One region of the Acidovorax sp. LjRoot194 genome, then DNA from elsewhere that is predicted to be linked to it. Evidence: predicted binding sites of a transcription regulator. Region 1 holds the regulator's gene; each other region holds the start of a gene.
What was found. Region 1 encodes sigma-54, which starts transcription at its own class of promoters, with help from an activator protein. Its sites were predicted from a motif close to TGGCANGNAANCTGCTTT; they were not measured.
Positions count from the first base shown of each region.

Region 1 (7,649 bases):
TCGGCGGCCTTGGCGGGGCGCTCGCGCACCGCGCCCTTGATCATGTCGAAGCGGAACATGCGGCACTCGATGGGGCCGTTCCACATGGGCACGCGGCGCGACTCCTTCAGGCGCATCTTGCCGGGCAGCTTGAGGTCGGGCGTGAGCATCCAGGCCGTCCAGCCGCTGTAGTTCTTCTTCCAGTGCGTGGCCAGCTGGCTGAAGAACTCGCCACCGTCCTCGGTGTGCGCCTCTTCCCGGCCCACGGCCATGCCCTGGGCGCGGTCGGCCGCACGCTCGCCCGCGTTGCGGCCCGCGGCACCGGCGGCGGCAATCCGCTCGCCGTAGGGCGGGTTCAGCAGCATCACGCCTGGCTGTTCGCTGGGCGGCATGCGCTGCAGGGCGTCGCCGCCGCGCAGCTGCACCGCGTCGGCCACCCCAGCGCGCTCGGCGTTGCGCACCGCGAAGTCGACCATCCGGAAGGCGACATCACTGCCAAATATCGGCACAGCGCTCGCCTGGATTGCGCTTTCAGCTTCTGATTTGATAGCAGACCACACATGGCCCTGGAACGGCAGCAGTTTTTCGAACGCAAAGCGCCGCACCATGCCGGCCGGGATGCGGCAGGCGATCTGCGCGGCCTCGATGGCGATGGTGCCGCTGCCGCAGCAGGGGTCGTACAGCGGCACGGGGTTGTCGCCCAGGGGGTCCCAGCCGCTGGCGGCGATCATGGCGGCGGCCAGCGTCTCCTTGAGCGGGGCATCGCCCTTGTCCTCGCGCCAGCCGCGCTTGAACAGCGGCTCGCCGGAGGTGTCGATGTAGATCGTGGCCTCGTCGGTGGTCAGGTGCAGGTGGATGCGCACGTCGGGCCACTGGGTGTTCACGTCGGGCCGCACGCCGCTCTTGGCGCGAAAGCGATCGGCCACCGCGTCCTTGACCTTCAGGCCCGCGAAGTTCAGGCTCTGCAGCGGGCTGTGCTGAGCCGTGACCTCGACCTTGAAGGTCTGGCGCGTGGTGAACCAGATCTCCCAGGCGACGTCGCTCGCGGCGGCGTACAGGTCGTTCTCGGACCGGTAGGGGCGGTGGGCCAGCTGCACCAGCACGCGCTGCGCCAGCCGGCTGTGCAGGTTCAGCAGCAGCGCCTCGCGCCAGGAGGCGCGCAGCAGCACACCGCCCCGGCCGACCAGCAGGTCCTGCCCCGTGAGACCGGTGATGGCATGCACCTCGTCGGCCAGATAGCCCTCGACGCCCGCGGCGCAAGGAAGAAAGAGTTGGAGTTGGTTCATATCAGCGCAGAGGATAAGCCTTCAGGCCATGGGGGCGCCGGGTGCATCCGGTGCGGCGGGTGCGGCGGGTGCGCGCTGCAGCAGCAGTTGGCGGATCGATTCTGGAATGGTGGCGACCTTGCGGTCGCTGCGGCCGATGAAGACGATGCCGATCTTGCCGCGGGCCACCTCGCGCCCCGAGGTCTTCTCGGTCATGCGGAACACCAGGTCGAAGCCATAGCGGTTGAAATCCACCGGCGCCATCTCCACGCACATGGTCTCGCCATGAAAGCCCTCGGACTTGTACTGCGCCACGATGTCGCCCACCACGATGGACAGCCCGCCCACGTCGGCCTCCGGGTAGCCCAGCGACTGGAAGAAACGCACGCGCGCCTCGGACACCAGGCTCAGCAGCTGCGCGTTGTCCAGGTGCCCGCCCTGGTTCACATGGCTGATGTAGATCTGCATCTCGGTGGAAAAACCGAACTGCGCGGGAAGGTCGAAGACGATGCGGGCCATGGCTGGGCGGTGGGGGTGGAGCGGAGGTGGAAGCGTGGAACAAGGACAACGGGCGGGCACCCGCGGTGGCGGCGTGCATGCGGTACTGCGCAGGGCCGCTGGGTGCCGGGGATTTTCTGCAGCGACAGGCCCTGCGGCCCACGGCGGGTGGTGCCATGGGGCGGTGCGGCACATCCGGGCAGCTTCTTGCTGACAGCACGCCCGGTGTCTCTTATGCTCGCAGGCATGAGATTTTACCGGAGCCCCTCCCCCGGCCTTTTCCGCCAGGCCGTAGCCGCCACGCTGGCAATGGCCGCGCTGGTGCTGGCACCGATGGCGGGCGCCCAGACGCTCTACAAAACGGTGGGCCCGGACGGCCGGGTCGTCTACAGCGACAAGCCCCCAACGGGCGTGGGTGTGGACAAGGCGATGAAGCTGGACAACCTGCCGGTCAGCGTGGTGCCGGGTGCAGAGCCCCGCGCGGCCGACCGCAGCCCCAAGACCGAGCCCCCCGCCGCAGCACCCCGTGGCGACGTCGTGCTCTACATGGCCACCTGGTGCGGCTACTGCAAGGCCGCCAAGGCGTACCTGGCGCAAAAGGGCATTGCCTACCGCGAGCTGGACGTCGATACGCCGGTGGGCAAGGCGGCCTTTGCACAGATTGGCGGGCGGGGTGTGCCGGTGCTGCTCACCAACGGCCAGCGGTTGTCAGGCTTCAGCGCACAGTCCTACGACGCCGTTTTCGCGTCCCAGCGCAAGTAGCCTGGCCTCGCACCCCACCGCACCGCAGTTGGCGGGCCGGTGGGTGGGCGGCGATCCTCCGGCGCACGGCCCATCGCAGGTCCTGAAGGCCCTGCAGCGCTGACAGAGCTACAGCGCCTTGCGCAGATTGGCCGGCGCGATCTTGAGCGCTTCGCGGTACTTGGCCACCGTGCGGCGTGCGCACTCGATGCCCTGCTCCTTGAGCATCTCGGCGATCTGGCTGTCCGACAGCGGCTTGGTGGGGCTCTCGGCCGCGACGAACTGCTTGATCAGCGCGCGCACGGCGGTGCTCGACGCATTGCCGCCCGTCTCGGTGCCCAGGCCCGAGCCGAAGAAGTACTTGAGCTCGTAGGTGCCGATGGGCGTGGCCATGTACTTGGCGGTGGTCACGCGGCTGATGGTGGACTCGTGCAGGCCCAGCTCGTCGGCAATGTCGCGCAGCACCAGCGGGCGCATGGCCAGCTCGCCATGCGTGAAGAAGTTCTTTTGCCGCTCCACGATGGCGCGCGAGACGCGCAGGATGGTGTCGAAGCGCTGCTGGATGTTCTTGATGAACCAGCGCGCCTCCTGCAGGCGCTGCTGCATGCCCTGGTGGCCTTCGCCGCCCTTGTGGCCGCGCAGTGCGCCGGCGTAGATGTCGTGCACGCGCAGGCGCGGCATCACATCTGGGTTGAGCGCGACGATGAAATTGTGCTGCCCGTCGCGCCCGTTGGCGCGGCCCGCTTTGCGCACGATGACGTCGGGCACGATGATGTTGCGCTCCACGTCCACAAACTTGCGGCCCGGGCGCGGCTCCAGCCGGGCGATCAGGGCCATGGCGGCGCGGGTGCGCTCCTCCCCGTCGCCGCACAGCTGCGTCAGGCGGCGGATGTCGCGGCGCGCCAGCATCTCCAGCGGCTGCTGGCACACGCGCAGCGCGGTCTGCACGGTGTCGGGGTCGATCTCGCTGTCTTCGTCCGCGGCCAGGGCCTTGAGCTGCAGGGTCAGGCACTCGCCCAGCCCGCGCGCGCCCACGCCCACGGGCTCCAGGCTTTGCAACAGGCGCTGCGCCACCGTGAAGCGGTGCACCAGCTCTTCGATCTGCTCCAGGTCGTCGGGGCCGGCCAGGCTGATGGCCAGCTCTTCGAGCGGGTCTTCGAGGTAGCCGTCGTCGTTGAGCGATTCGATCAGGAACCGCAGCGCCGCGCGGTCCACCTCGGACAGGCGCAGCGACAGCGCCTGGCGGTGCAAAAAGGCGGTGAGCGATTCGTGCGTGCGGGCCAGCTCGGTGGCGTCGGCCTCGTCGCCTTCGGCATCGTTGCGGTTGCGGGCGGGCGCATCGCCGCCCCATTCGGTGTCGTTCGGCGCGACCTCGACGGTGCCGTCGCCGCTCCAGTCGGGCTCGTCGCTGGCGCTGCTGCCCGGCTCGGAGTCACCCAGCGGGCCGTCGGCCGCGGTGTCGCTGGACGTGCTGGCGGTGCTGGCGCCGGGTGCGTTGGAATACAGCGTGTCGTCCGCGCTGTACTCGTCGGGCTGGGCAGGAACGTCGGCCGCCTCCAGGCCGAACTCTTCGCGCGGAGCTTCTTCTGCGTTGCGCTCGAGAAACGGGTTTTCGTCGAGCATCTGCTCGACCTCCTGACCCAGCTCCAGCGTGGACAACTGCAGCAGCCGGATGGACTGCTGCAGCTGCGGCGTGAGCGCCAGGTGCTGCGAAACGCGCAGTGACAGGCCGGGCTTCATCGGGCAGCCGCCTTGCGGCCTGCACGGCGCGCGGCGCACGCCGCCCCGCGGGGTGGCAAAAGGGAGAGGCGGGGGTCGAACGTACGGTCCATCGGTCTGCTACATGCGGAAGTGTTCGCCCAGGTACACCCGGCGCACTTCGGCGTTGTCGACGATCTCGGAAGGGGTTCCCTGCGCCAGCACTTGGCCGTCGCTGATGATGAACGCGTGGTCGCAGATGCCCAGCGTCTCGCGCACGTTGTGGTCGGTGATGAGCACGCCGATGCCGCGCGCCTTGAGGAAGCCGATGATGCGCTGGATCTCGATCACCGCGATGGGGTCGATGCCGGCGAAGGGCTCATCCAGCAGGATGAAGCGTGGCTGCGTGGCCAGCGCGCGGGCGATCTCCACCCGGCGGCGCTCGCCCCCGGACAGGGCCATGGCGGGCGAGGCCCGCAGGTGGTCCACCCGCAGCTCCTGCAGCAGGGCGGTGAGGCGCTCTTCGATGGCCTCGCGCGGGAGCGGCTGGCCGTTGTCGCCGCGCTGCAGCTCCAGCACGGCGCGCACGTTTTCCTCGACCGACAGCTTGCGGAAGATGGACGCCTCCTGCGGCAGGTACGACAAACCCAGGCGCGAACGGCGGTGGATGGGCATGTGGGCGACCGACTGGCCGTCGATACGGATGTCGCCCGCATCGCTGCGCACCAGGCCCACGATCATGTAGAACGAGGTCGTCTTGCCCGCGCCGTTGGGCCCGAGCAGCCCGACGACTTCGCCCTTTTGCACGGTGAGCGACACATCCTTGACGACCTTGCGGCTGCCGTACGACTTGGCCAGGTGCTGCACCTCCAGCCGACTGCCGACCTGTGGGTCTGCAGCCGCGGGTCCGCTGGAGTGGACAGGCTGCGCGCTCACTTGGCGCCGCCGCCGAGGGTGTTGCTGGGGCGCAGCGCCGGGGCCGACGACGGCGCGGCAGGTGCAGCGGCGCCCGGTGGCGGGTCCTTGGGCGCCAGCACTGCGCGCACGCGGCTGCCAGGGGCCGGGGTGTCGCCTGCGGTGCTGGTGGACGGCTTGCGCTGGCCGTCCACGGTGAACACGTCGGTCAGGTTGTTGTAGACGATGACGGCGCCGGTGATCTCGTCGCTCAGCACCGCACCGCGGTAGCGGCGCAGCTCGGCGCGGGTGATGAAGCGCACGTTGTCGGCCTTGCCGTCGTACTCGATGACCTCGCTCTCGCCCTCGATGAACTCGTCGGGCGCACCGGGCACGGTGTCGCGCTTTTGGCGAAAGAACGCGCGCTTGCCCGCCTCGGCCGTCACCACCCCGTACTGGTAGCCCTCGGCGTCCTGGCGCACATCCAGCCGCGCACCGCGCAGGATGATGGACCCCTTGGTCATGACCACGCGGCCGGTGAACACGCTGGTTTGCTTGAGCTCATCGTGCCGCAGGGCGTCGGCCTCGATGTTCATGGGTTTGGCGCGGTCAGCCTTTTCAGCATGGGCAACGCCATGAATGCAGGCCAGGGCCGTGAGCAGGAGGGTTGGGAGGATGCTGTGTTTCATAGGGCACGAATCTTGCAGTTCATTGTAGCCACCCCACGGCATGCGCCATGGAAAAAGACCCGCACGCTTCCACGCGCGTGGGGTCTCTGGCCCCAAGCAGTCGCTTCCTCGGGTCGGGACGGCAATGAAAAAAGCCCGCATCAGCGGGCTTTTTCGCAGGGCATGCCGGGCCCCAGGCGGCTCGGGCTTACTTCTGCTTGGTCAGGAACTCCACCACTTGCAGCACGTTCTGCATGTTGCCGGCCATGGTGCCGTCGGTGTAGTACTTGCCGGCCACGCCCATCGAGGGCACGCCTTCGACGCCGTAAGCGTCTTGCAGCTGCGATGCGCGGCGCACCTGGTTCGACACGGTGAAGGAGCTGTAGACCTCCTTGAACTTGGCGGCGTCCACGCCCTGCTGGGTCACCCAGGCCAGGATCTCGTCGTCCTTGGCGAGCTTGGCTTTCTCCACATGGATGGCGCGGAACACCTTGGCGTGCAGGGCTTCGAGCTTGCCCATGCCTTCCAGCGCGTAGAACAGCTTTTGCTGCGGCACGAAGCTGGCGTTGAACGCCACGGGCACGCGGCGGATGGACAAATCCTTGGGCGCGGCCTTGACCCAGGCGTCGAGCGTGGGTTCGAACGCGTTGCAGTGGGGGCAGCTGTACCAGAAGAACTCGATCACATCGACCTTGCCGGCGGGCGCGTCGGGCGTCACGGGCTTGTCCAGCCGCTTGTAGTCCTTGCCCTCCTTGAACTGGCGGGCCTGGGCCAGCGCGGGCGTGGCGACGGGCAGCGTCAGGGCGGTGGCGGCGACTGCCGAAGCAGTGGACAAAGAAAACTCACGGCGTTTCATGACAAAGACTCTCCTAGTTCAGGTCTGGGGGATGGGAGCCGCGCCCCCGGAAAAAGTTCAGCCCGCGCAGTCCGCAGGCCCGCCGTTCAACGCTGCACGCGCACCAAGGCCGACTCCACGCCCGTGCCGTCCAGCTTTTCCTTGAGCTGCTCGGCGTCGTCGCGCTTGGCAAACGGACCCACGCGCACCCGGAAGACCGGCCGGCCGTTCTGCTCGCGTTCGCTCACCCGGGCTTCCCAGCCCAGCATGGCCAGCTTGGCGCGCTGGGCGTCGGCATCGGCCTGGGTGCGGAAGGCACCGGCCTGCACGAAGTAGTCAAACGGGTCCACATTGCCCTTGGCAGCAGCCTTGGCCACGGCCAGGTCGCCCAGCGGGTCGGCGCCGGGCTTGCTCTCGGCCTTGGCGGCCTCGGGCTTGCTGGCGGCCGGCTTGGGTGCGGAGGCCGCAGCCCGCACATCCGGCGCCGGCGCCGCGGCGGCGGGCGCCGACGCGGGGGCAGAAGCCGCGGCCACCGGGGGGCGGGCCGGGTTCTTGCCGTACAGCGGCGAGTTCGGGTCCCAGTTCTTGTTCTTTTGCGACTCGGCCGCGTCCAGGTCGACACCGCGGCCATTGCTTTTGTTCAGGAAGGGTACCGGCACCTTGGTCACGAACACGGCCACCGCCAATGCGGCGCCCAGGCCCACGATGACCCCCACGATGAAGCCGATGATCGTCCCGCCCGTCTGTTGTTTCTTCATAGTGACTGCTTACATTCTGGCTGGAGCCGATACGCCCAGCACGGCCAGGCCATTGTGCAATACCTGTGCGGTGGCCGCGACCAGCGCCAGGCGGGCCTTCTTCACGGCCTCGTCGTCGACCAGGATGCGCTCGGCATCGTAGTAGCTGTGGTAGCTGGCGGCCAGGTCGCGCAGGTAGAAGGTGACGTCGTGCGGCGCCTCGCCGTCGGCGGCGGCCGTGAGCATCTCGGGGTACTTGGCCAGCTGCAGCATCAGCGCCTGGGCCTGCGGGCCCTGCAGCGCCGACAGGTCGACACCGTGCAGGGACGCCACG
Region 1 covers NZ_CAXUQB020000001.1:5,359,722-5,367,370, forward strand. The annotation lists gene ACSQ3N_RS24285 (THUMP domain-containing class I SAM-dependent RNA methyltransferase) at 1-1,265, opposite strand, end outside; gene ACSQ3N_RS24290 (acyl-CoA thioesterase) at 1,287-1,763, opposite strand; gene ACSQ3N_RS24295 (glutaredoxin domain-containing protein) at 1,989-2,504, shown strand; gene ACSQ3N_RS24300 (RNA polymerase factor sigma-54) at 2,613-4,223, opposite strand; gene lptB (LPS export ABC transporter ATP-binding protein) at 4,323-5,117, opposite strand; gene lptA (lipopolysaccharide transport periplasmic protein LptA) at 5,114-5,764, opposite strand; gene ACSQ3N_RS24315 (thiol:disulfide interchange protein DsbA/DsbL) at 5,952-6,599, opposite strand; gene ACSQ3N_RS24320 (SPOR domain-containing protein) at 6,686-7,336, opposite strand; gene argS (arginine--tRNA ligase) at 7,346-7,649, opposite strand, start outside.

Region 2 (7,649 bases), 1.8 Mb from region 1:
GTCCTGCGTCAGCGGCTCCAGCGACTGCGCGTGCACCCGGTAGATGCGCGAGTCGCCGACGTGCAGCAGGTGGATGTCTCGGCCCTTGAGGATGAGCGCGCTGAAGGTGCAGACATAGCCCCGGTCCTTGTCGAACCGCGCGTGGCTGCGCATGGTTTGCGCGTGCAGCCACGCGTTGGTGGCGCCCAGCACGCGCTGCGCGGACCTGCGCACCGACCAGGCGTCGGAGGTGGCGTAGTAGTCGTCCAGAAAGCTGCGCACCGCAGCGGCACTGGCCTCCTGGCTGACGGCGCTGGAGCCGATGCCGTCGGCCAGTGCCACGGCAATGCCTTTGGTGCTGCGCAGCGGCTCGACCGGCAGCACGGCGCCGTGGAAGTCCTGGTTGACGCCCCCCTGTCCCGCCTGCGAATGCTGGCCCAGCGTGACGCGGAGGGTGTGGTTCTTTGCGCTCATGGCACAGGTGTCATCGCAGGCAAGGCCGAACCGCTCCGGCCCTGCGTTGCCTGCAGGGCCTGTCAGGCCACCTTGCGCTTGGGCGCGGTCTTGTAGTGGGTGGAATACAGCATGGCGCCCACGAAGGTCAGGCCGCCCACCAGGTTGCCGATGACGGTGGGGATTTCATTCCAGACCAGGTAGTCCATGACCGTGAAGTTGCCGCCCAGCAGCAGGCCCGAGGGGAACAGGAACATGTTGACGATGCTGTGCTCGAAGCCCATGTAGAAGAACAGGGCGATGGGAATCCACATGCCGATGGCCTTGCCCGACACCGAGGTGGACATCATCGCGGCCACCACACCGGTGGACACCATCCAGTTGCACATGACGCCGCGGATGAACAGGGTCAGCATGCCGGCGGCGCCGTGCGCGGAGTAGCCCACGGTGCGGCCCTCGCCGATGTGGCCGATCTTCACGCCGACGGCGTTGGGCGCCTCACTGAATCCGAAGGTGAAGATGATGGCCATGAACACGGCCACCATGAAGGCCCCCGCGAAGTTGCCGCAAAACACCAAGGTCCAGTTGCGGAACACGCCAGCCCAGGTGGCGCCGGGGCGCTTGTCGAGCACGGCCAACGGGGCCAGGGTGAACACCCCCGTCAGCAGGTCGTAGCCCAGCAGGTACAGCAGGATGAAGCAGCCCGGGAACAGCATGGCGCCCAGCAGCGCGTTGCCGGTATTGACCGTGACGGTGACGGCGAAGGCCGCGCCGAGGGCCAGCATGGCGCCGGCCATGAAGGAACGGATCAGCGTGTCGCGGGTGGACATGAGCAGCTTGGATTCTCCGGAATCGACCATCTTGGTCACAAATTCGGAAGGGGCGAGATAGGCCATGGAGTTTCCTTGGGGTGCGGTGGCTGACAGACCGACTAAGTGAGAGAGTGACTGCCCCATCAAGCCCTCGGCACGAGGGGGCGCAACAAAAGAAAACGGCGTCCAGCATGCAACCCGTCTGACCGGGTGACACACAGGGACGCCGTTATCCTTGGATGCGCGAATTCCGCGGCCCTGCTGCCGCGTTGTTGCGGCTGCAGGGTGGTGAATGCAGGCCCACATCAGCCCGGCACTCGGTACGGTATGAGCAAGTTTTGTACCGCGCTTGCAACGGCCCCTCGGGCCGTGCAACGCCCGTTCTCCAGGCCTCTTCAGCGCAAGAGGCGTGCGAGTGCATCGCGCTTGTGCAACGCGGCACCAAGTTGGATCACTCGGAGGGCGTCTTTGGGGCGCGCAGGCCCTGCTGCAGCGCCACCGCCAGATCGGGCAGGGACAGCGTAGCCTCGGCCACATCGAGCAGGCGGCGGTTCTGGTCCATCGACGTTTTCTGCAGCACGCGGAAGGCCACTTCTTCGTTCATGCCCAGCCGCGCCATCAACACGCCCTTGGCGCGCTCGATCACCTTGCGCTCGTTCAACGTGCGGCGGGCCGCGTCGAGCTCGGCCTCCATGGTGGACATGCGTGCGGACTGGGCCTGCAGCAGGTCCAGCAGCGAAGCGGCCTCGCCGGCATAGGCGCCGCCTGGCTGCGCGGCGACGGCTGTGGGCGCCAACGCCATGTCGAAAAATCGGTCCACCGCGTGGGTGCGCTGCGGTGGGTTGTCGCGCAGGCCGCGCAGCAGCCCTTTGGAGTCTTGCAGGTCTTGCTGCGCTTCTTCGATGCGCGCTGCGCAGTCGGCGCGCAGTTGTTTGACCAGATCGACCTGCAGGTGCCACAGCGCGTCAATGCGCTCGGAGCACACGTCGAACCAGACGTCGCTCAGGTCGCTGTCGAGCACCGCGCCCGGCCGGGCCACGCACAGCGTGCGGCGCAGACGCTCGAGCTGCGCCACGCTGGGCGCCAGTTGCTGCTGGTCCCACCGGGTGCGCAGCACGGGGTCGGCAAACTCGGCAAAGATGCGCAGGCTGCGCTCCTGCGCGTCGATGAGGTGCAGCACGCGCTGCTGGTGCGCCTCGCTGCCGGCGCCCGATGCGTACAGCAGCGCGCCCAGGGCCCGCTCCTGCCCCGCCTCTTCCTGTGCCTGCACCAGGTGCAGCAGGCCCACCAGCAGGCGCGACACGCTGGGCAGGCCCGCCGCGTCGGCCACGTGGAACACCAGCTCAATCAGACCCGCAATCAGATGGCTGTATGCGGCGATGGAGTCATGGGCCGACATCGCCTGCCGCTCGACCTGGCTGCGCAAGGCCGCCAGTGACTCTATGCCCAGCAAGGCCCAGGCCATCAGCGACAGCGCCTTGGCTGTGGCTCCCTGCGCAGGCTCGACGTGCTCCGCAAACACCTCGCGCAACCGCGTCTCCAGCAGCACGACCTCGTCCACCATCTTGCGGCGCACGTCGGCAAAGCGCTGGCCCTTGGAAGCCAAATACACACCGGACGCTCCGCGCTCGCGCTGCAGGCCCTGGATCAGCTGCCCCACCACGTCCACCAGCTCTGCACGGCTGGCCAGGTGCCGCACGGCGTCGATCTCCAGTTGCTTGGACCGCAGGACGAGGTTCGAAACGGACAAAGTCGCCACCGGGTCAAGCATGCAGGTTTCCTGGGTTCGTTGTTTCAGGGGCGACTGCGCGTTGCGGCGCGCCGTCGTCGGGTCATGGAGGGTCAGGCCACAGCCACGCTGACCCGGCCGCCATCCACCCGCACATTGTGAGCCCGTACAGACTGCTCCGGCGTCTCGATGCATTCACCGGTGAGCAGATCGAAATGGTTTTTGTACATCGGCGACGCCACCACGACGCGGTCGCCGATGTTACCGATCAGCCCGCGCGACAGCACGCTGGCGCCGGACTTGGGGTCCACATTGTCGATGGCGAAGAAGCGGTCGGCGCCCAGTCGGAACACCGCCACGTGGCGGTCGGCGACCAGTGCGCACACGCCGGTGCTGGGCAGGATGTCGTCGACCGCGCAGATATCGGTCCAGGCGAGGGTTTCTTCAGTGCTTTGGGGAAGTGCGCTCATGGCGTGATGCTTTCAAAAGTGGGTTGCGCATGCGGTGGGAGCGCAGCCGTCCATCAGGCCGGCTCCGCGCTCCGCGCTCAGGCTGCCTGGGCGATGGGGATGACCTTGGCTGCACCACGCACGCGTTCGTCGGCGGTGGCAGGCCGGATCTGACCGCGCTCTTCCACGAACAGCACGTTCTCGTCGCCCTTATCGCTGTTCACGAACGAGCGGAAGCGCTTGCGCGTTTCGGGGTCGGTCACAGCGGTCTTCCATTCGCACTGGTAGGTGTCCGCCACATGCTGCATCTGTGCTTCGAGCTCGGCGCACAGGCCCAGGCTGTCCTTGATCAGCACGTCCGTGAGGTAGCCCAGGCCGCCTTCGAGGTTCTCGCGCCAGGTGCTGGTGCGCTGCAGCCGGTCGGCGGTGCGCACGTAGAACATCAGCACCCGGTCGATCATGCGCACCAGGTCTTCCTTGTTCAGGTCGGACGCAAACAGCTCTGCGTGGCGCGGCTTCATGCCGCCGTTGCCGCAGATGTACAGGTTCCAGCCCTTTTCAGTGGCGATGATGCCGATGTCCTTGCCCTGCGCCTCGGCGCATTCACGCGTGCAGCCGGACACGCCGAACTTGATCTTGTGCGGCGAGCGCAGGCCCTTGTAGCGGTGCTCCAGCTCTACCGCAAGGCCCACGCTGTCGCCCACACCGTAGCGGCACCAAGTCGAGCCCACGCAGCTCTTGACCGTGCGCAGCGACTTGCCGTACGCATGGCCCGACTCGAAGCCGGCGGCAATCAGCTCTTCCCAGATGGTGGGCAGTTGCTCGACGCGTGCGCCGAACAGGTCCACCCGCTGGCCGCCCGTGACCTTGGTGTACAGGCCGTATTTCTTGGCCACCTGGCCCACGGCGATCAGGCCGTCGGGCGTGACCTCGCCGCCGGGCATGCGCGGCACCACCGAATACGTGCCGTCCTTCTGGATGTTGCCCAGGTAGTAGTCGTTGCTGTCCTGCAGGCCCGCCAGCTCCTTCTTGAGCACGAACTCGTTCCAGCACGACGCGAACACGCTGGCCGCCACAGGCTTGCAGATGTCGCAGCCCAGGCCTTTGCCGTGCTTGGCCAGCAGGTCGTCGAAGCTCTTGATCTCGCCCACGCGCACCAGGTGGTAGATCTCCTGACGCGAATATGCGAAGTGCTCGCAGATGTGGTTGTTCACAGCCATGCCGCGGCGCGACATTTCCATCTTCATGACCTGCGTGACCAGGGGCACGCAGCCGCCGCAGGTGGCACCCGCCTTGGTGCAAGCCTTCATCTCGGCGATGGTGCAGGCGCCCTCGCCCACCGCGGCGCAGATGGCGCCCTTGGTGACGTTGTTGCACGAGCAGATCTGCGCTGCATCGGGCAACGCTTCCACGCCCAGGCCGGGCTTGGCCTTGCCGTCGCTGGACGGGAAGATCAGGAATTCGGGGTCTTCAGGCAGCGCGATGCCGTTCAGTGCCATTTGCAGCAGAGTGCCGTATTCGGTGGCATCGCCGATCAGCACGGCGCCCAGCAGTTGCTTGCCGTCCTCGCTGATCACGATCTTCTTGTAGATCTGGCGGCGCTCGTCCACGTACTGGCACGTGCGGCTGTGGGGCGTGCGTCCGTGTGCGTCACCGATGCTGGCGACATCCACGCCCATCAGCTTGAGCTTGGTGCTCATGTCGGCGCCCACGAAAGCGGCGTCGGCGTCGCCCGCGATGTGGCGTGCTGCGACGCGGGCCATGTCGTAGCCCGGGGCCACCAGGCCGAAGGTCTGCTCGTTCCACGACGCGCATTCGCCGATGGCGTACACGTCGTGGTCGCTGGTGCGGCAGGCGCTGTCGATAGCCACTCCTCCGCGCGGGCCGACGGCCAGCAGGGATTGGCGGGCCAGCTCGTCGCGCGGGCGGATACCTGCAGAGAACACGATCATGTCGGTCTCGAGATAGGTGCCGTCGGCAAACACCATGCGGTGGCGCGCGCGGGCACCATCGGTGATCTCCTGCGTGTTGCGGCCGGTATGCACGGTGACACCCAGCTCTTCGATCTTGGCCTGCAGCACACGGCCGCCGCCCTCGTCCACCTGCACGGCCATCAGTCGCGGGGCGAATTCGACCACGTGGGTTTCCAGTCCCATGTCGCTCAGCGCCTTGGCGCATTCCAGGCCCAGCAGGCCCCCGCCCACGACCACACCGGTCTTGGACTTGGCGCCCGATGCCTGCATGGCTTCCAGGTCTTCGATGGTGCGGTAGACGAAGCAGTGCTCACGGTCGCGCCCGGCCACCTGCGGCACGAAGGGGTTGGAGCCGGTGGCCAGCACCAGCTTGTCGTAGGTCAGCACTTCGCCGTCGGCCGTGGTCACGGTGCGGGTGCGGCGGTCTACCGAGGCGGCCCGTGCGGCCAGGCGCAGCGTGAAGCCGGTACGCTCGAAGAATCCCGACTCAACCAGGGAGAGTTCATCGGCCGAGGTGCCGCTGAAGAAGGCGGAGAGGTGCACCCGGTCGTAGGCAGCGCGGGGCTCCTCGCACAGCACGGTGACTTCCACGCCGGTCATGCCGGTTTCCGCCAGGCTTTCGAGGAACTTGTGGCCCACCATTCCGTGGCCGATGAGAACAATTTTCATGATCGTGGTCCTGCAATGACCCGGCTGACCTGGAGAGCTCGGAGCAGGATGGGCATGCGTTACCGGACCGTGGGGTCGGCGCCGCACCCTCACCCTCCGCGGTAGCACGGGTGTGGTTTGGAACAACCAGGCGAAGAGGCATCGAAGCCAAGGCCACCTGGGTTCCGCCATCATTAGCGGAGGGTTGTTGTCGGTCCCACCGGCAGCTTTACCAACGGGGTTGCTCTCTCATCGCAATATCCATGCCGAGGTACCATTGCCCCGAAAGCCCGGCTCTGCGCGCCTTCCAGAGATGGCGCTGCAGGCGCGGGCCGCACAGAATCCGCGGTGTCGCATCAATGCGGTGCAGGGCATCCCCAACATAGGGCGATGCCAGAAGTCAGTCGGTGCATGGCGGTGGGTGGTCTACGGAGCTCTGGCGGGTGGGCAACCCGCAGAAGGTCGACGGGCGACGGCGCAGTTTCTGTGGCCCAGCAAACCAGCCAGCGTGGGCCCCGGCTGGCTGCAGCGCCTGTCTGCGGCCAATTTTTCGTTTTCAAATCCGTCACGCGGGCGCAAACTCCAGCCACCAGCGGTAGCCCAGGGACAAAAACTCCCCCTCCGAGAGACCACCACCATGACCGAACGCAGATCCACGTCAGACCGGCGCAGCGGCGCAGACCGCAGGCAAGAGGAACAAGGCCCTCCCAGCAACTACGAGCGGCGCCGCACGGTCGAGGCCCGGCAGCCCGAGTTGACCGAGCTGCACTTGAGCGACGAAGAGCTTCACGCGCTGGGGTTCACGCCAGACGCGCCGGCACCCAAGAAACCACAAGGATCGGCCTGATCCGATCCACGCAGCGGTAGCGGCCTGTGAAAGGCGCGCTCCGGGTCAGAGCTCTCAGTGGTCGGTATCGGCCACAGCGATCACCCGGTGCGCCACCATGTCCAGCGCGGGCCGGGTGTTGCCCTGCTTGTCCGTCCACACCTTGGGCACCAGGCTGCCTGCGACGGCCAGCGCATCGCCGTCACGCAGGTGGTGCAAGGATGCGCGCACATCGCTGTCAAACGCGATCACGTTCACAAACAAGGTTTCGCCGTCCGCCGTGGTGGCGCGCACCTTCGCCACGGTGAAGGGCTTGCCCGTCTTGTCGGTCCGCTGCTCGGCATCGCCGTACAGACGCCCTGACACCAATCCATCGATCATGTGAGTCCTTGACCCCGAGGACGCACGGCGCGCGCGCAGCAACGAGGACTGGTTGTTTGTGGGCGCCTGCTGAGGCGGGCCATGGAGGACACGGCTGCAGTACCCGGGGGATGAGGAGCGGCGATTCGACAGCGCCAGCAAAAAAGCCCAGAACCTTTCGGTTCTGGGCTTTTGCTATCAATGGTCGGCGTGGCGGGATTCGAAATACCGCGTGAAACCCGCTTCAAACCTAGCAAAAGTCCAAAAGGCGTTTAGGGTTGCCCCTAAAGTTGCCCCATGCACCAAATTGTTGCGATTGTCCCACAGCTGCGATTGCGTCAGTTCAACGGGCCGGACTGCCCTGGCTCGTCACCCTGCATGACGTTATTCACCGTGGCCTGGCGCACCATCAAAACGAAC
Region 2 covers NZ_CAXUQB020000001.1:3,537,376-3,545,024, forward strand. The annotation lists gene ACSQ3N_RS15920 (protein kinase domain-containing protein) at 1-453, opposite strand, end outside; gene ACSQ3N_RS15925 (formate/nitrite transporter family protein) at 516-1,328, opposite strand; gene ACSQ3N_RS15930 (nitrate- and nitrite sensing domain-containing protein) at 1,696-3,015, opposite strand; gene nirD (nitrite reductase small subunit NirD) at 3,087-3,443, opposite strand; gene nirB (nitrite reductase large subunit NirB) at 3,521-6,064, opposite strand; gene ACSQ3N_RS15945 (hypothetical protein) at 6,681-6,890, shown strand; gene ACSQ3N_RS15950 (single-stranded DNA-binding protein) at 6,945-7,250, opposite strand; gene ACSQ3N_RS15955 (hypothetical protein) at 7,568-7,649, opposite strand, start outside.
Region 2: a site for sigma-54 is predicted at 6,295-6,312, ahead of nirB (nitrite reductase large subunit NirB). Genes of this name have one in related genera too.

Region 3 (7,649 bases), 5.1 Mb from region 1:
TCCGCGCGCAGTGGGGCGGCCTGGCGCAGGCCATGGCGGCGAAGGCTGCGCAGGGCTGAGGGGCGTTCACGCCCTGGCGCTGGTCGGCGGCATGGGCCGGGCCCGGCGCCAACACCAACAAAGCAAAAAGCCAGCGGCCCAGGGAGGGCGCGCTGGCTTTTTGCCTTGCTGGGCTGCCGCTGCGGTGCGGCTGTGGGGCCCTGTGCCCCTGTGGCCGTGTGGCCGTGCCCCCAGCCCGCGCGCTACGAAGCGCTTTGCGTGTAGACCTTCTGCAGCAGCCGGATCAGCGTGGTGCGCTCGGCGGCGGTCAGTCTGGCGGTGGCGTCCACCTCCAGCTGCGCGGCGGTCTGCTCGGCCTGGGCGGTCAGCTCGGCCCCTGCGGGCGTGAGGTGCACGCCCATCGCACGGCCGTCGCTCGGGTGCGGGCGGCGCTCGATCAGGCCGCGCCGCTCCAGCGCGGCGATCAACCCCACCAGGTTGGGCGGCAGCACGTTGAGCGTGGCGCACAGCTGGCGCGACGTGATGCCCGGGTTGTGCGCCACCAGCGACAGCACCGAAAAATCCACCACCTTCAGGCGGTACACCGCCATGCGTTCCATGAAGACCTCGATCACGGCCAGCGACGCACGGCGCGCGTTGTAGCCCACCAGCGTGCGCAGAAAGCCCGTGTCCACCGACTCGGTGAAGGGCTCGGCCGAGGGGGTGGCGGGTGCTGCTGTAGCGGCGGCGGTTTTCTTGGAGGGGCGAGCGCTGGGCATGGGGCGATTGTGCGGAGTGGGGGGCGGGCCGGGGTCCGGCGCAAAGGCAGTGGTTGATGTAGATCAGGCCCTGCCGCAGGTTCTGGAAGCCTTGTTTGCTATGGATTTTATAGTTTTGGCAGGGTGAGGCCGTCGCTGCCGTGTCGGGGCCTCAGCGCAGTGCTACGCCGGGCTGCGCAGCACGCGCCGGTACTGCACGGCCTCGGCCACGTGGCTGACTTCGGTGGTGGGCGCCCCCGCCAGGTCGGCGATGGTGCGCGCCACCTTGAGGGCGCGGTGCGTGCTGCGCGCCGACCAGCCCAGGCGGGCCGCGGCGGTGTTGAGGAATTTGATGGCCGTGTCGTCCAGCTGCACGTGCGTGTCGATCTCCTGGCCCTGCAGCGCCTGGTTGGTCTTGCCCTGGCGCGCCAGGGCCACAGCGCGGGCGCGCTCCACCCGCTCGCGGATCGCGGTGGTCGACTCCCCCGCGGGCGCCTGCACCAGTTGCTCGGCGGGCAGGGCGGGCACCTCCACATGCAGGTCGATGCGGTCCAGCAGCGGCCCGCTGAGCTTGCCCTGGTAGCGGCTGATCTGGTCCGGCGTGCAGCGGCACGCGCGCTGCGTGGAGCCTAAAAAACCGCATGGGCAGGGGTTCATCGCAGCGATCATCTGGAACCGCGCCGGAAAGTCCGCGCGCTGCGCGGCCCGCGATATCGTGATGTGGCCGGTCTCCAGCGGCTCGCGCAGGGCTTCCAGAGCGGCGCGGGGGAATTCGGGGAGTTCGTCCAGAAACAGAACGCCGTGGTGGGCCAGAGAGATCTCGCCCGGTTTTGGGGGAGAACCTCCGCCGACCAGCGCTACCGCACTCGCCGTGTGGTGCGGGCTGCCCGTAGGCCTTTGCCCCCACCGCTCAGGCTGCAGGCGCCCCGCCAGGCTGGCAATCGCCGCGCTCTCCAGCGCCTCCTGCACGGTCATCGCGGGCAGCAGGCCCGCAAACCGCAGTGCGAGCATCGACTTGCCAGAGCCTGGCGGCCCGGCCATCAGGATGCTGTGCGCGCCGGCCGCAGCGATCTCCAGCGCACGCTTGGCCGTGGCCTGGCCCTTCACATCGGCCATGTCGGGGCCTTGGGTGTGGGCGGTCAGCGGTTGGGGCTCGAGGCGGCTCCAGCCGTCGTTGTCGACGTCGGCATCGCCCCCCGCCACGCTGCCGGGCGGCAAGAAGGCACGCACCACGTCGAGCAGGTGGCGGGCCCGCACCACGCGGGCGTCGGGCACCAGCGCGGCCTCTTCGGCGCTGCCAGGCGGCAGCACCAGGGTGACGTCGATCTGCTGGGCCTGCAGCGCCAGGCTGGTGGCCAGTGCGCCGCGCACGGCGCGCAACTCGCCCGAGAGCGACAGCTCGCCCGCAAACTCATAGCCTTTGAGCTTGCTGGCATCGACCTGTCCGCTGGCCGCGAGGATTCCCAGGGCGATGGGCAGGTCGAACCGGCCCGAGTCCTTGGGCAAATCCGCGGGTGCCAAGTTCACCGTGATGCGTTTGTTGTGCGGAAATTCGAGCCCCGCGTTCTGCAGCGCCGAGCGCACGCGCTCCCGCGCTTCCTTCACTTCGACCTCTGCCAGTCCCACCAGCGTGAAGCTGGGCAGGCCATTGGCCAGATGCACCTCGACCGTCACCGAAGGCGCCTGCAGCCCCAGAAGGGCGCGGCTTTGCACCAAAGCAAGACTCATGAAGCAGATTCTCCCCAGATGGGTGCGTTTTGTGGTTTTTAGTTGCGCGTAGTGCGCGCCTTGCACCAAGTAAGTGCATGGTGAGGAGCGAACAACCCCTCACTGTACCGGGGGATCCATGTAACGCGAAGCAACGGGCCGGCGCGGCATGACATGCCAGTGGCACGGTCCGTGCTTAGAGCCCCTGTCCCCTACTTTGTCCAACCGGAGGAAACATGACCCGCGCCATCATCAAGACCCTGGGCGTTGCCCTTGTTGCAACCCTTCCCATGCTGGCCAGCGCCCAGCTCACCGGCAACGTCAGCCTGACCACCAACTACAAGTTCCGTGGCCAGGACCAGGACGCCTCCAAGGCCAAGGCCGTCAAGCCCGCGCTGCAAGGCGGCTTCGACTACACCTTCGGCGAAACCGGCTGGTACGTGGGCAACTGGAATTCCAGCGTGGACTGGCTGGCCAACAACTCGCTCGAGTCCGACCTGTACGGCGGCTACAAGTTCAAGGCCGCAGGCGCCGACTTCGACCTGGGCGCGCTGACTTACATCTACCCCGGCAACAGCAACGGCAACACCACCGAGCTGTACGGGGCGGCCACCATGGGCCCCTTCACCGCCAAGTACTCGCACACCATTTCCAAGGACTACTTCGGTTTCGCAGGCGCCAAGGCAGGCTCGGGCCTGAAGGGCACCAACACCGGCTACCTGAACCTGGCGTTCGCACAGGAAGTGGCCCCCAGCATCACGCTGAAGGCATCGGTGGGCTTCACCCGCTTTGCCAGCGACATCAAGGACACGGGCGTGCCCAACTACATGGACTACAGCGTCGGCGGCGCGTATGACTTCGGCAGCGGCCTGTCGCTCGGCGCCGCCGTGGTGGGCGCCAACAAAAAGGCCTTCTTCGGCCACGTGAACAAGTCGCGCGTGATCGTCACGCTCACCAAAACCCTGTAAGCAGTCTCGATGGGCGCAGGCTGCGCCCGTTGTCGGAGGATCCCAAAATGAAAATGGTGACAGCCATCATCAAGCCCTTCAAGCTCGACGAGGTGCGCGAAGCGCTCTCGGACATCGGCGTGCAAGGCATCACGGTAACCGAGGTCAAGGGCTTCGGCCGCCAGAAGGGCCACACCGAGCTGTACCGCGGTGCAGAGTACGTGGTCGACTTTCTGCCCAAGGTCAAGATCGAGGCCGCCGTGGCCGACGACCTGGTGGACCGCGTGATCGAATCCATCGAAACCGCCGCCCGCACCGGCAAGATCGGCGACGGCAAGATTTTCGTGACCCACCTGGAGCAGGTGGTGCGCATCCGTACCGGCGAAACCGGCAAGGAAGCCCTGTAAGGGCCCGGTTGCCACAGACACCAGAGAAATGCCATGAAAAAACTGCTTGCTTCCTTTGTACTGGGGTTGAGTCTGCTGTCCGGCGGCTCCGCCGTGCTGGCCCAGGCCCCTGCTGCTGATGCCGCGGCATCGGCCCCCGCAGAAGCCGCGCCTGCTGCCGCTGCGCCAGCCCCCGCCGCCGCACCTGTCGCTGCACCGGCACCCGCCGCTGCGGCCTCCGAGGCCGCCCCTGCCGCACCCGTGCCCAAGATCGACTCCGGCGACACCGCCTGGATGCTGACCTCCACGCTGCTCGTGATCCTGATGACCATCCCCGGCCTGGCGCTGTTCTACGGCGGCCTGGGCCGCAGCAAGAACATGCTGTCGGTGCTGATGCAGGTCTTCGTGGTGTTCTCGCTGATCTCCCTGCTGTGGGCCATCTACGGCTACAGCCTGGCGTTCTCCGGCGAGGGCAAGTTCTTCGGCGGCTTCCAGAAGATCTTCCTCAAGGGCGTGACCCAGGAGACCTTCGGCGCGCTGATCACCATCCCCGAGTACGTGTTCATCGCGTTCCAGGGCACGTTCGCGGCCATCACCGTGGCGCTGGTCGTCGGTTCGTTCGCAGAGCGCATCAAGTTCTCCGCCGTGCTGATCTTCTCGGTGCTGTGGTTCACCTTCAGCTACGTGCCCATGGCCCACATCGTGTGGGGCGGCGGCCTGCTGGCGGCTGACGGCGCACTGGACTTCGCAGGCGGCACCGTGGTGCACATCAACGCCGGTATCGCCGGCCTGGTGGGCGCTTACATGGTGGGCAAGCGCATCGGCTTCGGCAAGGAAGCCCTCACGCCCCACAGCCTGACGCTGACCATGGTCGGTGCCTCGCTGCTGTGGGTAGGCTGGTTCGGCTTCAACGCCGGCTCCGCAGGTGCCGCCAACGCTGGCGCCGGCCTGGCCTTCGTGAACACCGTGCTGGCCACTGCCGCTGCCACGCTGAGCTGGATCGCTGGTGAAGCGCTGCACAAGGGCAAGGCTTCCATGCTGGGCGCCGCCTCCGGTGCCGTGGCCGGCCTCGTGGCCGTGACGCCTGCCGCTGGCTTCGTGGGCCCCATGGGTTCCATCGTGCTGGGCCTGCTGGCCGGTGTGGTCTGCCTGTGGGGTGTGGGTGGCCTCAAGCGCCTGCTCAACGTGGACGATGCATTCGACGTGTTCGGCGTGCACGGTGTGGGCGGCATCCTGGGTGCCATCCTGACCGGTGTGTTCGCATCGCAAAGCCTGGGTGGTACCGGCGGCCTGACGCCCGACACGTTCTCGATGGGTGCCCAGGTGTGGATCCAGGTCAAGAGCGTGCTGTTCACCATCGTGTGGTCCGGCGTCGTGGCGTTCATCGCCTACAAGATCGCCGACCTGCTGGTGGGCCTGCGTGTCTCGGAAGAAGCCGAGCGCGAAGGTCTGGACATCACGTCGCACGGCGAGACGGCGTACAACCGCTGATCCCGTCAGCCCGATGCGCTGCGGTGTCTGGTGGCACCGCAGCGTTGCAACAAGAACAAGCGAGTGACTCCTCTTGGTTCTTCAGCCCGCCGCCCTGGCGGGCTTTTTTCGCGTGCGGCGGGGCCTGCAGACCCGTGCAGCCCCGCACGCTGACCACCTGAACGCCCCTTGAACGCCCCTTGAACGCGCCCTGAACGCCCGCTTGAACGCCGCCAAGGCGAGCGCCGCATCTTCAGCGGCCAAGGCAACCTCCGCCGAATTGCAGCGCGCTGTTCAAAAAATTCACGCGCCCAGGCCGTCGCACGGCAGGTGCCTGCCGCTACGATCCCAGGCATGGACCACGCCCTTGCCCAGATCGCCGACCGTGTGCGCGCAGCCGCCGCCGACCAGACGCCCTTGCGCATCCGCGGTGGAGGCACCAAGGACTTCCATGGCCTGGCGCTGCATGGCGAGGTGCTCGACACCCGCACCTTGCGCGGCATCGTGAGCTACGAGCCCAGCGAACTGGTCGTCACCGTGCGCGCCGGTACCCCGCTGGCCGAGCTGGAGGCCGCGCTGGCCGCACAGGGCCAGTGCCTGCCGTTCGAGCCCCCGCATTTCGCCCAGGCGCCTTCGGACGCCGCCACCGTGGGCGGCATGGTCGCCGCGGGTTTGTCGGGCCCGGCGCGTGCCAGCGTGGGTGCGGTGCGCGACTACATGCTGGGCGTCACGCTGCTCAACGGCCGCGCGGAGCTGCTCAGCTTTGGCGGCCAGGTGATGAAGAACGTCGCGGGCTACGACGTATCGCGCCTCATGGCGGGCGCCTGGGGCACGCTCGGGCTGCTCACCGAGGTCAGCCTCAAGGTGCTGCCGGTGGCCCCGGCCGAGGCTACGCTGCGCTTTGAATGCAACCAGGCCGACGCGCTGCGCAAGCTGCACGCCTGGGGCGGCCAGCCGCTGCCTTTGAACGCCAGCTGCTGGGTGCAGGACGGGGCTGTGGGCACGCTCTACGTGCGCCTGCGCGGCGCCGTGGCGGCTGTGGACGCCGCCTGCCGCAGCATGGGCGGCACGCGCATGGACAACACCACCACGGCGCCCGACTGGAATGCCTGCCGCGACCAGACCCTGCCGTGGTTCGCCGACCGCGCGCAGCGCCCCGGCCACGCGCTGTGGCGCCTGTCGGTGCCGCAGACCGCGCCGGTGCTCAGCCTGCCCGAAGCAACCCAGCCGCTCATCGAGTGGCATGGCGCGCTGCGCTGGGTGCAGGCACCGGATTCGGCGGGCGACGCCTTGCGCGACGCTGCGCGCGCCGTGGGCGGGAGTGCTACTGTTTTCATAGCTTCTGGCGCAGATCCAGCAAGCGGTAGCGGCCCGTCAGACCTAAAATCCCGCGCGCTGGAGCAGATCCACGCCCGCCTCAAGCACAGCTTCGACCCGGCGGGCATCTTCAACCCCGGCCGCATGGCGCAGGCCTGGTAGGCCCGGGACGTGCTTGCTGCCAACGCCATGCGACGACATCTGCGCCACCTGACGGGGCACCACCGCACGGTGGCGAGCAACCGCGTGCTGGGCCTGCTGCTGGCCTTCAACGCGGGCGCGGTCAATGCCGGGGGCTTCCTGGTGGTGCACCTGTACACATCGCACATGACGGGCTTTGTCTCCATGCTGGCCGACAGCCTCGTGCTGGGCAACACCGCTCTGGTGCTGGGGGCTATGGGGGCGCTGCTGGCCTTCCTGTGCGGCGCGGCCACCACATCGGTGATGGTGAACTGGGCGCGGCAGCGGCGCCTGCACAGCAGCTATGCGCTGCCGCTGCTGCTGGTGGCCGTGCTCATGCTGGTGTTCGGCCTGGTGGGCGCAATTACGCTGAGCTGGCCCACGCCGTTTGCGGTGCCGGTCACGGTGCTGCTGCTGTCGTTCATCATGGGCCTGCAGAACGCCACGGTGACCAAGATGTCGTCGTCGCAGATCCGCACCACGCACATGACCGGCGTGGTGACCGACCTGGGCATCGAGCTGGGCAAGATGCTCTACTGGAACCGCACCGGCACCGCGCCCGAGTCGCAGGTGCGGGCCAACCAGATGCGCCTGCGGCTCTTCGCGGGGCTGCTGGGCATGTTCCTGGTGGGCGGCATCGCGGGCGCGGCGGGCTTCAGCCGCGTGGGTTTTGTCTTCGTGGTGCCGCTGGCGCTCGTGCTGCTGGTGCTCTCGCTGCCGCCGCTGTGGGCCGACCGCGCGCGGCTGCTGCACCCGCGGCGCAAGGTGGTGCCGCTGCCGCCGCCCCCGGCCGTGTAGCTGCGGCCCGCACCCCGATCACCCGGTCCTTCGCTCCCTTTCCGTCAGGCATGCTCGATGCAAACCCAACTCTCCCCTGAATACCGCGCCCGCGCCGACGGCCTGGA
Region 3 covers NZ_CAXUQB020000001.1:282,473-290,121, forward strand. The annotation lists gene ACSQ3N_RS01305 (acyl CoA:acetate/3-ketoacid CoA transferase) at 1-59, shown strand, start outside; gene ACSQ3N_RS01310 (MarR family winged helix-turn-helix transcriptional regulator) at 243-758, opposite strand; gene ACSQ3N_RS01315 (YifB family Mg chelatase-like AAA ATPase) at 921-2,465, opposite strand; gene ACSQ3N_RS01320 (TorF family putative porin) at 2,681-3,412, shown strand; gene glnK (P-II family nitrogen regulator) at 3,460-3,798, shown strand; gene ACSQ3N_RS01330 (ammonium transporter) at 3,832-5,268, shown strand; gene glcE (glycolate oxidase subunit GlcE) at 5,602-6,726, shown strand; gene ACSQ3N_RS01340 (YoaK family protein) at 6,754-7,542, shown strand; gene glcF (glycolate oxidase subunit GlcF) at 7,600-7,649, shown strand, end outside.
Region 3: a site for sigma-54 is predicted at 2,626-2,643, ahead of ACSQ3N_RS01320 (TorF family putative porin). Genes of this name have one in related genera too.

Region 4 (7,649 bases), 1.1 Mb from region 1:
ATTCGGGGATTTGCCACGTCAACGGGCCGACGGTGCATGACGAGGGGCAGATGCCGTTCGGGGGGGTGAAGAGTTCAGGGTACGGGCGGTTTGGGGGGATGGCAGGGGTGCGGGAGTTTACGGAGCTGCGGTGGATTACGGTGCAGACGACTGCGCGGCACTATCCGTTCTGAAGCGGTGCTGTCTGTGGATTGAGGTTGTGCTGCCGCCCATCCGTTCGGGTTGAGCTTGTCGAAATCTGGGCACATCGATCCACGTCCGTTCGGGTTGAGCCTGTCGAAACCAAGGCGCAGCGACCCACATCCGTTCGGGTTGAGCTTGTCGAAACCTGGGCGCTGCTCGCAGGCTCGCTGATGGGCAGCATGCCTTTGTTGACGGCGGAGGCCGGGAGTCGCCCGGCGTGCGAGTAACTTTCTTTCGCGTCGCCGAAAGAAAGTCACCAAAGAAAGGGCGACCCTACAGCCTGCGTCCCCACTCGCCCTGCGGGCGAGTGGGGCAACCTGCGGTGCTCGTGCGGGGGGCGCGCTGCGGAACTCGCTGCGCGCTTCGCGCTACGCTCAAACAACCGCAGCGAGTCAGTAGACGAAGGCGTGTGCCCTTCGGCACACGCCCGCCCCCCGCACTGCGCTCCTCGGCGCATCCTGAAGGGCTGGGGGAGCCAACATCCACACGGGCCATCGCTGCGCTCGGCCTAGCGGTCGCGGCGCGAAGCGCCTGCGCGTTCGGGGCCGAGCAACGCGATGGCCCGTGTGGCTGTTCGGATGTTCGGCTGTCCACCCCCTGCTGGCTGCGCCTGCGGCGGGGCGGTTGCGGGGTGGCATGCGCGTCGGAGCGCGCATGCTTCGTGCACTGACTCGCCGCAGTTGTTTGAACGAAGCGCGCAGCGCGCAGTGAGTTCTGCGGCGCACCCCGCAACCGCCCCGACGCAGGTTTGCCCCTTCGCAACGCGAAGGGGTCGCAGACTTGGGGTCGCCCTTTCTTTGGTGACTTTCTTTCGGCGACGCGAAAGAAAGTTACCGCGCCGCCGGGCGCGCACCCCGGCTCCCGCCCTCAGCACAGGCACACCTCTCAAACCAGCGAGCTAGCGAGCAGCGCCCAGGTTTCGACAAGCTCAACCCGAACGGCAGAGGTAAGAAGACAAGCCAAGGCTTCGACAAGCTCAGCCCGAACGGCCTGCGTTGCGAACGGCTCGGCATGTAAACGGTTTCTCGAACGCAAAGTACCGGCATCTCGACAAGCTCATCAAGCCCCCGCAGCAATCGCATCCAACGGCCACCGCGGCTTCACATCAAACGCATAGTCGCTGCTGGCATCCTGCTGCCCCGCCTGCAACCGCATCGCCGCCGCCATCGCAATCATCGCCCCGTTGTCCGTGCACAAATGCAGCTCGGGGTAGTGCACCCGCACCCCCACAGCCGCACAGGCCCCATTCAACTGCGCACGCAAATGCCGATTGGCGCCCACGCCACCGGCCACCACCACACGCTTCAAGCCGGTCTGCTTGAGCGCCGTCAGCGTCTTGCGCACCAGCACGTCGACGATCGCCGCCTCGGTGCTGGCGGCCAGGTCGGCCTTGCGGGCTTCGAGCTCATCGCCCAGCTTCTTGGCCTGCGTGAGCACCGCCGTCTTGAGCCCCGCAAAAGAAAAATCGAGGTCCCCGCTATGCAATAGAGGCCGCGGCAGTTTGAACGCCGTGGCACTGCCCTGCTCCGCCAGCCGCGACAACGCCGGGCCGCCGGGGTAGCCCAGGCCCATGAGCTTGGCGGACTTGTCGAAGGCCTCGCCGGCGGCGTCGTCGATGGTCTCGCCCAAGATCTCATAGCGGCCCACGCCGTCCACGCGCATCAACTGCGTATGGCCGCCCGACACCAGCAGGGCCACAAACGGAAACTCCGGCGGGTCCGCGCTCAGGAAGGGCGACAGCAGATGCCCTTCGAGGTGGTGCACGCCCAGCACGGGCTTGCCCAGCGCCGCACCCAGCGCACAGGCCACGCCAGCGCCCACCAGCAAGGCGCCGGCCAGGCCAGGGCCGCGGGTGTAGGCCACCACGTCCACGTCCGCCAGCGTGTGGCCAGACTCGGTGAGCACCTGCGTGGTCAGCGGCAGCACACGGCGGATGTGGTCGCGGCTGGCCAGCTCGGGGACCACGCCACCATAGGCCTGGTGCATCTCGATCTGGCTGTGCAGCGCGTGCGACAGCAGGGTGGGCACGGCGGTGTCGCCGCTGGAGCGCACCAGGGCCACGCCGGTTTCATCGCAGGAGGATTCGATTCCAAGGATCAGCAAACTCATCGCCCGAGTGTAAAACCCGCACCGGGATGGCCCACCGCCAAAGCACAAAGCCCCTGCGGGCGGTGGCCGGCAGGGGCTTTGTGGGTGAGCGTGGTGCGCAGAAGGGGTTCAACCCACCGGCACGGCGCAACCTCAGGGGACTGCTACCAACGGTCCGACCGCATCCGCAACTCCCAGCTGCCGCTGCGCAGTTCGTACACGCCCACGGCGCCGTAGCGCTGCTCGCCCTTGTCGTCCCAGGTCATGGTGCCGATCACCGGCGCATAGCCGTTGATGCTGTGCATCGCCTTGGTGATCTCTGAGGGCTCTGCCGACTTGGCCTTCTGGATGGCGGCAGACAGCACGTACATGCTGTCGTAGCTGTAGTGGCCACCGTAGGCCGGCGGCTTCTTGTAGGCCTCGATGTACTTTTCGAGGAAGGGCTTGCCGGTGGCGAATTCCTTGGCCTCCAGCACGGGCGACGTGGCGTAGATGCCGTCGATGATGCCGGCGCCCTTGACCATGTCGGTGGTCTTGATGGTGTCGCCGCCCAGCAGGCTGACCTTGGTGTGGTCGACCTTGCGCAGGGCTTCGAGCAGCGCCAGCGCCTGAAAGTCGTTCAGGGTGGAGACGATGACCTCGACCTTGGCGGCCTTGAGCTCGCCGGCCAGTTCATTGAACGCCGTGGTCTTGTCGTCGAATGACTTGCGCACCACGACCTCTTTCTTCTCGGTCTTGAGCTGTGCGGCCGCGCCGTCGGCCAGGCCCTTGCCGTAGGGCGTGCCATCGTCCAGCGCGGCGTAGCGCGAGGCGCCGAGCTGCGTGGCCGCGAACGAGCCGATGGCGCGCGCCTGCAGGGTGTCGTTGCCGACCATGCGGAACGTGGTGGGAAAGCCCAGCTGCGTGAACTTGGGGTTGGTGGAGATGGCGATCTGCGCAATGTCCTTGGCCGCGTAGATGGGCGCGGTCTCGATGCTCACGCCCGAGTTCAGGTGGCCGATGACCGCCACCACACCCGCATCCACCAGTTGCTGGGCCACGGTCTTGCCGGTGGCGGCGTCGGCCTTGTCGTCCACCGAGACCACCTCCAGCGTCACGCGCTTGCCGTCCACGGTGTAGCCGCCCTTGTTCAGCTCGGCCACCGCCAGGTTCACGCCGTTGAGCAAGTCCTGCCCCAGCGCCCCCAGCGGGCCGCTCAAGGGCTGGGCCACGCCGATCTTGATGGTGTCGGGCACCTTGCTGCACCCGGACAGGAGCAGCAGCGCCGCAGACGTGACCACGGTCAAGGCCAGGCCGGCGGAAAGAAAACGGCGCCGGTCGTTAAGCTTGTTCATGCAGATTCCTCATCAGTATGTCAATGTGACCAGATGTATATGCGAGCGAATGGAAGGCGGCTATCGGGTATGCCCTGCCAATCATCAAACTATTAGCAAGTTTCAGGCCCTGCAAGGCATAAATGCTTCGGTGATGTGATGATCGGACGTCTTGCACCGCTGTAGCGCACCAATTTGTGGCGTAAAAATTGCTTATGCTTCGGGGTATGAACGAGTCTTTGCGCATCGTGGTGGTGGCCCCGGACCTGGCCATTGCCGATCCCGACGACGAACACGCCGTATTGCAGGCGGAGCGTTCGCGGGCGCTGCGCATCGGGCTGCTGGAGAACAACTTCAACCTGGTGGCCACACTGCCGGCTGACGTGTTCCTGAGCGAGCGCATCGCCCAGTTGCAACCCGACCTGATCATCGTGGACGCTGAGAGCGAGGCCCGCGACGCGCTCGAGCATGTGGTGGTCGCCACGCGCGACGAACGCCGGCCCATCGTGATGTTCACCAACGACGAGGACACATCGCACGTGAAGGCCGCAGTGGCCGCGGGCGTGTCGGCCTACATCGTGGCCGGTCTGTCGCCCCAGCGCATCCGCCCCATTCTGGACGTGGCGATGGCGCGCTTTCAGCACGAACAGGCCCTGCGCGCCGAGCTGGCCGATGCCAAGACCGAGCTCAAGGACCGCAAGACCATCGACCGCGCCAAGGGCCTGCTGATGCAGCGCCAGAACCTGACCGAGCAGGCAGCGTACGAGAAGCTGCGCAAGACGGCTATGGACAAGGGCCTGAAGCTCGTGGACGTCGCCCAGCGGATGCTGGATGTGATGGACCTGCTGGGCTGAACCCGTGACATCCCCATAGGCACTGCTCGCCTGCAGCAAGGGGCTTCTCGATGTGCTGCGCGTCGGCCTTTGCCTGGCGTCCCTGCCCGGGCCCCGCCCAGTTCTCACCACCACTCCCAGATGGTGCACCGCACAAAGGCAGTGCGGGCGCTCCTGCAGCACCCATCGCACAACCATTTGATTAAAACTGGCCGCTACCGCTTGATAGACAAGCGCTACCAGCTATCAATTACATAGCAATTACTGCGCCGCCTTGGCGCGCAGCTGGTGCGTCACAGGTTGGCACGCAGCTTGCGTTAACCCTGGCAAGACCAATGAAGGTCTTGCCCCTGACAGCAGCGGCCCAATGGCGGGCCGGTGCTGATGCCAAGCCCCAATGCTTGGCAATGGACAAAGGCGTCCCCACCCGCCCCGACGTATGCATGCGTGCATCTCGCGGGGTGTGGTGTGGACGCCTTTTTGTTTTTAACGCTACGAGGAAGTGCCCCATGACCGATCTGCTCAAAACCAGCCTCAACCGCCGCACCGTGCTGCAGGCCGCTACCGTGGGCGCCGTTGGCGTCAGCCCCGCGCTGCGTGCGCTGGTGCATGCCCAGGGCTCGGACGCCCCCGAGAAGAAGGAAGTCAAGATCGGCTTCATCCCGCTGACGGACTGCGCCAGCGTGGTGATGGCCTCGGTGCTGGGCATCGACAAGAAATACGGCGTGACCATCATCCCCACCAAGGAAGCCTCCTGGGCCGGTGTGCGCGACAAGCTGGTCAACGGCGAACTCGACTTTGCCCACGTGCTGTACGGCCTGGTGTATGGCGTGCACCTGGGCCTGGCCGGCCCCAAGAAGGACATGGCCGTGCTGATGAACCTCAACCACAACGGCCAGGCCATCACGCTGTCCAAGAAGCTGGCGGACAAAGGCGCGGTCAACGGCGCGGGCCTGGCCAAGCTGATGGCCAGCGAAAAGCGCGAGTACACCTTCGCGCAGACCTTCCCCACCGGCACGCACGCCATGTGGCTGTACTACTGGCTGGCGGCCAACGGCATCAACCCGATGAAGGACGCCAAGGTCATCACCGTGCCGCCGCCACAAATGGTGGCCAACATGCGCGTGGGCAACATGGACGGCTTCTGCGTGGGCGAGCCCTGGAACCACCGCGCCATCATGGACGGTATCGGCGTAACCGCCACCACCACGCAGGACATCTGGAAGGACCACCCCGAGAAGGTGCTGGGCACCACGTCCGAGTTCGTGCAGAAGTACCCCAACACGGCGCGCGCCGTGACGGCCGCCATCCTGGAGGCGAGCAAGTGGATCGACGAAGGCCTGGCCAACAAGAACAAGATGGCCGAGACCATTGCCGGCAAGGCCTACGTGAACACGGGTGTCGATGCGATCAACCAGCGCATCCTGGGCCGCTACCAGGACGGCATGGGCAAGACCTGGGACGACCCCAACCACATGAAGTTCTTCAACGACGGCGCGGTGAACTTCCCGTACCTGTCGGACGGCATGTGGTTCCTCACGCAGCACAAGCGCTGGGGCCTGATCAAGGACCACCCTGACTACCTGAACGTGGCCAAGGCCGTGAACCGCATCGACGTCTACAAGCAGGCCGCCGCCGCATCGAAGACCCCGGTGCCCAAGACCGAAATGCGCAGCAGCAAGTTCATGGACGGCGTGGTGTGGGACGGCAAGGATCCCGCCAAGTACGCCGACAGCTTCAAGGTCAAGGCCTGATCGCCCTGGCCTGACGACGACATTCACCCCGCCAGCACCACCCGCCCCTCTTTCAGGAGAACACCATGGTCAGCGCCGTCTTTCACACCCCGTTGGATGCAGCCCCGCCGGTTGCCACAAAAGCCATGCACCCTGCAGCCACCGCCACCACGGCCAGCGCTATGCCAGCCATCGGCACCAGCAGCCAACCGCAGTCCACCACCGCCAGCACGCCGTCAGCCCCGCGCCGCGACTGGGCTGCCCTGTCACGCAGCTTCTGGATGGCCGTGCTGCCGCCACTGTGCGGCCTGGGCCTGCTCATCGGCCTGTGGGCGGTGGTCTCCACCACCACAGGCGGCAGCATTCCGACGCCCCTGGAGACATGGAAACAGGCGCTCGAGATTTTCAGCAACCCGTTCTACCGCAACGGCCCCAACGACCAGGGCGTGGGCTGGAACGTGCTGATGTCGCTCGAACGCGTGGCCGTCGGCTTCGGGATGGCGGCGCTGGTGGGCATTCCGGCGGGCTTCGTGATCGGGCGTTTCAACTTCCTGTCGCGCATGTTCAACCCGCTGATCAGCCTGCTGCGCCCGGTGTCGCCCCTGGCCTGGCTGCCCATCGGCCTGCTGGTCTTCAAGGGCGCGAATCCTGCCGCCATCTGGACCATCTTCATCTGCTCCATCTGGCCCATGATCATCAACACTGCCGTGGGCGTGCAGCGCGTGCCGCAGGACTACATGAACGTGGCCCGCGTGCTCAACCTGTCGGAGTGGAAGATCGCCACCAAGATACTGTTCCCCGCCGTGCTGCCCTACATGCTGACCGGCGTGCGCCTGGCCGTGGGCACTGCGTGGCTCGTGATCGTGGCGGCCGAGATGCTGACCGGCGGCGTTGGCATCGGCTTCTGGGTGTGGGACGAGTGGAACAACCTGAACGTCAAGAACATCATCATCGCGATCTTCGTGATCGGCATCGTCGGGCTGGTGCTGGAGTTTGCGCTCATCAAGCTGGCCACCGCATTCACGTTCGAAGAGGTCAAAGCCTGAACCACACGTGACCCACCCCTGAGCTGCGCCTGCAGCGTGCCCCCTCAAGGGCACACCGCGGCCCGGCAAAAACCGGCTCCATCGTGGCCTCGAAACAAACAGGAGTTCCTCATGCACACCTCTCTCACCAGCAAGTTCATTGAAGTCCATGGCGTGGAGCAGACCTTCAAGACCGCCAAGGGCCTGTTCCCGGCGCTCAGGGACATCAACCTCACGATCGCCAAGGGCGAGTTCGTCGCGCTGATCGGCCACTCGGGCTGCGGCAAGTCCACGCTGCTCAACCTGATCGCCGGCCTGACCACACCCACCAACGGCGCGCTGCTGTGCGCCAACAAGGAGATCAAGGGCCCGGGCCCCGAGCGCGCGGTGGTGTTCCAGAACCACTCGCTGCTGCCGTGGCTCACCTGCTTCGACAACATCTACCTGGCGGTGGAGCGCGTGTTCGGCGGCAAG
Region 4 covers NZ_CAXUQB020000001.1:4,301,637-4,309,285, forward strand. The annotation lists gene ACSQ3N_RS19575 (aldehyde dehydrogenase) at 1-173, shown strand, start outside; gene tsaD (tRNA (adenosine(37)-N6)-threonylcarbamoyltransferase complex transferase subunit TsaD) at 1,243-2,292, opposite strand; gene ACSQ3N_RS19585 (branched-chain amino acid ABC transporter substrate-binding protein) at 2,436-3,605, opposite strand; gene ACSQ3N_RS19590 (ANTAR domain-containing response regulator) at 3,812-4,438, shown strand; gene ACSQ3N_RS19595 (CmpA/NrtA family ABC transporter substrate-binding protein) at 4,927-6,171, shown strand; gene ntrB (nitrate ABC transporter permease) at 6,237-7,196, shown strand; gene ACSQ3N_RS19605 (ABC transporter ATP-binding protein) at 7,308-7,649, shown strand, end outside.
Region 4: a site for sigma-54 is predicted at 4,719-4,736, ahead of ACSQ3N_RS19595 (CmpA/NrtA family ABC transporter substrate-binding protein). Genes of this name have one in related genera too.